One region of the Caballeronia sp. DA-9 genome, then DNA from elsewhere that is predicted to be linked to it. Evidence: riboswitches for the same ligand, from Rfam matches in the RefSeq annotation. Region 1 holds a riboswitch; the other holds the start of a gene.
What was found. Region 1 has a riboswitch for thiamine pyrophosphate ahead of ACRWA7_RS31390 (FAD-dependent oxidoreductase). Riboswitches for the same ligand answer to the same signal wherever they lie in the genome.

Region 1 (3,406 bases):
GGCGCGGCGACCATGATCGGGAAAATGTTCGCGACCTGGCTATAGAACGCGAGCACGAACGTCAGCCGCTTGGTGTATTTCATGATCTGCCAGTAGTTCTGGCGGATCGTTTGAAAGATGCCCTTGGCGGTCGTGGTCTCGGTCGCGACGCCATCGTAGAACGCAATCTGTTCCGCGTTTTCGCGAATGCGGATCAGGCCGAAGCGGAAGTTGGCCTCCACTTTCTGGGCCTGATAATTGATCGATACCAGCGGATGGCCGAACCGTTGCATCAGGAGCGATCCGAGCACGGCATACCCCGCGGCGGCCCACACCATATAGCCCGGAATCGTGATCGGCGTGCCAAGGACAGAGAAGCTCAATGCGCCCGCGAGCGACCACAGAATGGTGATGAATGTGGCAAGCGTGACAAGGGTAGACAACAGATCCAGCGATAACGCCAGCGTCGTCGTGGCAAACGACTGAAGGTCGTCGCTGATCCGCTGGTCGGGGTTATCGGCGAGACGATCGCGTTCTATGCGGTAGAAGGCGTTATCGCCAAGCCATTGTTCAAGGTAGCGGTGCGTGAGCCACTGACGCCAGCGGAAGCCGAGCATCTGCCGCAAATACCTGCCGTACACCGCGAGCAGGATGTACGCGAATGCGAGACCCGTGAAGATCATCAGCAGATGCGGAAAGTCGTGGACGTTCTTGGTCTGGAGCGCGTTGTAGAAGTCCGCGTTCCATTTGTTCAGGCGGACATTGATGTACACGACCGTCATGTTGATCGCGATGATCGCAATCAGCAAAAGCCACGCAATGCCGCGTTCTTCCGATACCCAATAAGGCTTGATGAGACTCCACGCCGACACTTTGTCGGCGTTTTGTTCCGTGTTGCCGGGAGGTGTGATGGTCATGAGCTTCCTGAGGACGTGCCGGCTCGGCGGCAAATTTGTAACCTGGCGGGCGCCGCGGATCGTACGGGATCTTGAAGACGGCGCGCCGGAGCATTGTTTCGGGCGCGCCTTAACTGCGCCTTAATCCTTGCTGTATCCGCGCAAAACGAGATGCACCCGGCGTTCGCGGCATTGTGCCAGAGTGTGCGCAGCACGCGCGAAAGACGAGGATGCTGCGAACTGCTCGCATCCATATCCGGCTTTTTCCGGTTTGCGGCCCGTTTCGCTTTTATGTTTTAATGATTGGTGACGAAACAGGGGTGCTTCGGCGCGCGTTTTCCGATTTTGATGGACCGGAAAATGCGCGGCGAGGCTGAGAGAGTCCCTTTGCACCCGATCCGGGTAATACCGGCGAGGGAAGTTTCCGGAAAACCCAATTGGATTTCCAGTCTCTTCCAGTATTGGCAGGCCGCGATCCGCGTAAGTGCGTATCGGCGCCGCAATCTCGCCGTGGTTTCGTCCCTGAACATGTTTTGTGCGCCGCGCGTGCAATCAGGGCTCGAAACCGGCATTCCTCCCGGTTTCGACTTCTTTTATGCGCAACGCGTGCTCGTAGGTCCTGCCGCGTGTGCTGAGGAGGCATCGTCATCGTGAATACTGTTGTGCGTTCCAATCCGCGTGTCCTGACGGGCCGGGACGACTTTGCTGTCGTCGGCGGCGGCCTGTGCGGACGGCTGGTCGCGTGGCTGCTGGCGGGCGCAGGGCATCGCGTGGCGTTGTACGAACGGGGCGATGCGGCCGGCACGCAGTCGGCGGCCTGGGTCGCGGCGGCGATGCTCGCGCCCCTCGCCGAAGCTGCCAGCGCCGAATTGCTGATTACTGAACTGGGAGCGGCGTCGCTGGAACGCTGGCCTCGATTGATTGCCCAGTTGCCCAAACCCGTGTTTTTTCAACGCAACGGCACGCTGGTCGTCTGGCACGCTGGCGATCGAGCCGAGGCGCCGTTGTTCGAGCGCAGGTTGCGGGCGAATGCGCCTTCGGCGCTGTTTGAGGACGGCTTCATCAAGCTGTCCGGGGAACAGGTCGCGTTGGCGGAACCGTCGCTTGGTACGCGCTTCCCGCAGGGCTGGCTGCTTCCCAATGAAGGCCAGCTCGATAACCGTCAGGTCCTGGCGGCGCTCGCAGCGGGACTGGCGGAGCGCAACGTCGATCTTCACTGGAATACAACAATTGATGCGATGCCGGATGCGCGCTTCGTGATCGATTGCCGCGGTCTCGGCGGGAAAGCCGCGTGGCCGGCGCTACGCGGCATTCGTGGCGAAGTGGCGCGCGTGCATGCGCCGGGTATTGGCCTGACGCGGCCGGTGCGCTTGCTGCATCCGCGCTATCCGCTTTACATCGCGCCGAAGGAAAACGACGTGTACGTGATCGGCGCAACCGAAGTCGAAGGCGAAGACATGTCGCCCGTGACCGTGCGCTCCGCGCTGGAACTGCTGAGCGCGGCGTTCGCGGTGCATCCGGGTTTTGGCGAGGCGCGCATTCTCGAACTGAATTCGCAATGCCGCCCGACATTGCCCGATCATCGGCCGGCAATTGTCTGGGATGGTGCACGAACCTTGCGCGTGAACGGGTTGTATCGGCACGGCTACATGATCGCGCCCGAAGTCGCCGATACCGCTAACACCCTCGCCCAGGCCCTGCTCGGCGGCGCGGTCACCGATTCCGACTCCTTCAATGACTGGCGTCACCACGCCCGCTGGTCCGCCTTGCTGCGCTGCGAACAAGCCGCGCCTGTGCTTTGAGATTCATCATGAACATCCACATCAATCAGCAACCGTTTTCCGTCCCCGATGCAGCCACCGTCACCGACGCGCTCGCCGCTTTCGGCGCGAAGCCGCCGTTCGCCGTGGCGCTGAACGGGCAATTCGTCGCGCGCGGCGAGCATGCGTCGAAAGCGCTCAATGCCGGCGACAAACTCGACATCGTCTCGCCGGTTGCCGGCGGCTGAGCGTTTCCATACAGGAATTGGTCATGACCTTAACGATCACCACCGCCGATACCCTCACGCTCTACGGCACGCCGTTTCCGAGCCGCGTGTTGCTGGGAACGTCGCGCTATCCGTCGCTGCAATCGCTGTCGGATTCCATCGACGCCGCCCGGCCCGGCATGGTCACCGTCGCGTTGCGGCGCCAGTCGAACACGGGCGAAGCCGGTTTCTTCGACGTGCTCAAGCGCCACGGCGTTGCGTTGCTGCCCAACACGGCGGGCTGCCAGACCGTGGACGAAGTGCTGACCACGGCGCGAATGGCGCGCGAACTCTTCGATACCCCGTGGCTGAAGCTCGAACTCATTGGCGACGACTACACGCTGCAGCCCGACCCGATCGGCCTCGTGGAAGCCGCTGGAATTCTTGTTCGCGAAGGCTTCAAGGTGCTGCCGTACTGCACGGAAGACCTGGTGATCGGCCGCCGCCTGCTCGACGTCGGCTGCGAGGCGCTGATGCCGTGGGGCGCGCCGATTGGTACGGGTAA
Region 2 (3,406 bases), 1.6 Mb from region 1:
GCCGTATTCCGCAGACATTAGCCAAATCGCGCGCGTGCCAATCTAAAACGGCCCGCCACACGCAACGTACGGCAGGCCGTTTCTTACGTAGCCCGGAGCAGGCTTGAGCGTCAGCGTTGAGGCACGCGTCTTTCTTACGTGCGCTGGTAAATCTCCGCGCCCTTCTTCACGAACTCAATCGCCTTGGTCTGCATGCCCTGCTTCAGCGCCTCGACATCCGATACCCCTTGTTTCGCCGCATATTCACGCACGTCCTGGGTGATCTTCATCGAGCAGAAATGCGGGCCGCACATCGAGCAGAAATGTGCGACCTTGGCGGAATCCTTCGGCAGGGTTTCGTCATGGAATTCGCGGGCCTTGTCCGGATCGAGTCCGAGATTGAACTGGTCGTCCCAGCGGAATTCGAAGCGCGCCTTGGACAGCGCGTTGTCCCGGACCTGCGCGCCCGGATGACCCTTCGCCAGGTCGGCGGCGTGCGCGGCGAGCTTGTACGTGATGATGCCGGTCTTCACGTCGTCCTTGTTCGGCAAGCCAAGGTGTTCCTTTGGCGTCACGTAGCACAGCATGGCGGTGCCGAACCAGCCGATCATCGCAGCGCCAATGCCTGACGTGATGTGGTCGTATCCCGGCGCAATGTCCGTTGTGAGCGGTCCGAGCGTGTAGAACGGCGCTTCGTCGCACCATTCAAGTTGCAAATCCATGTTTTCCTTGATGAGTTGCATCGGCACGTGGCCCGGGCCTTCGATCATCACTTGCACATCGTGCTTCCACGCAATCTGGGTCAGTTCGCCGAGTGTCTTCAGTTCGCCGAGCTGGGCTTCGTCGTTGGCGTCGTAGATGGAACCCGGGCGCAGGCCGTCGCCAAGCGAGAAGGCCACGTCGTAAGCCTTCATGATTTCGCAGATGTCCTCGAAATGCTCGTACAGGAAGCTTTCCTTGTGGTGCGCGAGACACCATTTGGCCATGATCGAACCGCCGCGCGAGACAATGCCGGTCATGCGGTTCGCGGTCATCGGCACGTAGCGCAGCAGGACGCCCGCGTGAATGGTGAAGTAGTCCACGCCCTGTTCGGCCTGTTCGATCAGCGTGTCGCGGAAGATTTCCCAGGTCAGGTCTTCAGCCTTGCCGTTGACCTTTTCGAGCGCCTGATAGATCGGCACGGTCCCGATCGGTACCGGGCTGTTGCGGATGATCCATTCCCGCGTCTCATGAATGTGCTTGCCGGTGGACAGATCCATCACCGTGTCGCCGCCCCAGCGGATCGACCACGTCATCTTGTCGACTTCCTCGCCAATGGACGACGTCACCGCCGAATTGCCGATATTCGCGTTGATCTTCACCAGGAAGTTGCGTCCGATGATCATCGGCTCGCTTTCCGGGTGGTTGATGTTGTTCGGGATGATCGCGCGTCCGCGGGCAATTTCCTCGCGCACGAATTCAGCGGTGATCTCCTTCGGCGCGCCTTCACCGAACGCCTTTGCGCCGAACGCCTGGCCGGGATGCTGGCGGCCCATCATCGCGGCGAGTTTTTCACCGTTCGGGCCGCTTTTCTTAAGCGACTCGAGATATTCGGCGCGGCGCTGGTTTTCGCGGATCGCGACGAACTCCATCTCCGGCGTGATGATGCCCTGACGCGCGTAGTGCATCTGCGTGACGTTCTTGCCCGCAGCGGCGCGGCGCGGCGTGCGGTGCAAGCCCTTGAAACGCAGGTCGGCCGTGGCGGGATCGGCGGCGCGTTCACGGCCGAAATCGCTTGAGAGACCGCTCAGCGATTCGGTATCGCCGCGTTCTTCAATCCACGCCTGACGCAGCGCCGGCAAGCCCGAACGGATGTCGATGTGCGCTTGCGGGTCGGAGTAGGGACCGGAGGTGTCGTAGACGTAGACCGGCGGGTTCTTCTCGCTGCCGAAGCTCTCGTTGGTGTCCGATTGCGTGATTTCGCGCATCGGCACGCGGATGTCCGGGCGCGAACCCGTCACATAGATCTTGCGCGAGTTGGGCAGCGGCGCGATGGCGGCGGCATCGACGACGGCGTCGGCGGACAGGAATTTCGGGTTGGCATTCATGCGGTTTCTCCTGTGTCGGCCGGAGTTGGCGCGTGCGCGCCTGACTCCGGTCCCATGCAGATGGTTGCGGGGACGGCTGTTCCCAGCCGCCGGCGTGAATGCATACAGATGCACGACGCACGAAAAACGGCTGGATCAAACGCTAGCTACGGGAGACCGAAGAAAAAGCAGAGAGAGGAGGCGGCGGATTCGGCGAGGATGCGCGAGAAGAAGAGAAAAGACCCCGGCGCGGCAAAATCCGAACGCTTCCCTGCGCTGGCATTATCCAGATCAGGTTCAAAGGGTATTTCTCACCCGCGACACACGGACAATCCAGACAGACGGATTGCGATGTGCAGCGCAGGACCCCCGCGTTAGCAGCCGCAACAATACACCTCGGCGTAGCGAGTTGGCAACCATCTGTAACGTTCTCGCGTGTGCGTACTGCGCTTACTGCATAATGGCGTCCACCGCGTGGCGGCCACGGTGTTTTCCCGGATGCGCATGGATTTTTTTCGTGCTGTCCGGCCCGGGCCCGTTGATCGCGGCGGTTCGCGCCGGTTTTCAAGCTGGTATCGAGCTTCGGCATGGTGATGCCCGACCCTTTTCTGCTGCTTCCGACATGTTGTTCTGCCTTGCCCGTTTTGCCGCGATGTCCAGGCGGCATGCGTGCCGTTCATCGGTTCACCGGTTGCCGGCCGGGCCGGTTCCGGCTGTCCTGAACGCTGTCCCGGGCGTTTTCTCGCGCTTGGCCGCCTGGCCAGCCAATTTTGCTGTTGGTACGGAGTAACGGATGTCTACGTCGTTGCCGCCGCCGCAGTCGTCCTCGTCGTCTCCGCAATACATTCCGCCCGCGCCGCAGGCTTCGGCGGAGGTGTTGCCGTTCCCGCAGCCAGCGACTGACGCACAAACGCCGGACGCCATACAGACGAATGCGTTCCCGCCCGGCGCAACGCAGCCGCAAGCAGGAATCGACGTCCGCCCGCGCCGGCCATTCAATCTTCCTGGCTATTTCCCTTTCCGCCTGCCGGCAACGCGCGGCGGCAGGATCGCGCTTGCACTGTGCGTGGTTTATCTGGTGTGGGGCTCGACCTATATGGCCGTGCACTTGTCGCTGGAGGCCTTTCCGCCGCTGATGCTTTCCGGCTTGCGCAACCTGTTCGCCGGAATCGGCTTGTTTATCTTCGCCGCGCGGCGCAATCCGGTCTGGCCAAAGGCTGCGGAAGTCCGCAATGCGGCGCTGGTCGGCACGCTGCTCGTGGGGTTATCCAGCGGGATGCTCGCGTTCGGCATGCGGACCGTCGAAACCGGAACAGCCGCTGTCATGGTCGCGACCGTGCCGCTGTTCGCCACGGTGATCG

Region 2: it holds a riboswitch for thiamine pyrophosphate, as region 1 does, so the genes downstream of both, thiC (phosphomethylpyrimidine synthase ThiC) here and ACRWA7_RS31390 (FAD-dependent oxidoreductase) in region 1, are expected to answer to the same signal.

The regions. Positions count from the first base shown of each region.
Region 1 is NZ_CP195133.1:3,300,439-3,303,844, reverse strand. It holds gene ACRWA7_RS31395 (ABC transporter ATP-binding protein/permease) at 1-896, opposite strand, end outside; TPP riboswitch at 1,182-1,312, shown strand; gene ACRWA7_RS31390 (FAD-dependent oxidoreductase) at 1,526-2,677, shown strand; gene thiS (sulfur carrier protein ThiS) at 2,686-2,883, shown strand; gene ACRWA7_RS31380 (thiazole synthase) at 2,907-3,406, shown strand, end outside.
Region 2 is NZ_CP195133.1:1,206,876-1,210,281, forward strand. It holds gene thiC (phosphomethylpyrimidine synthase ThiC) at 135-2,066, opposite strand; TPP riboswitch at 2,296-2,426, opposite strand; gene ACRWA7_RS21600 (EamA family transporter) at 2,839-3,406, shown strand, end outside.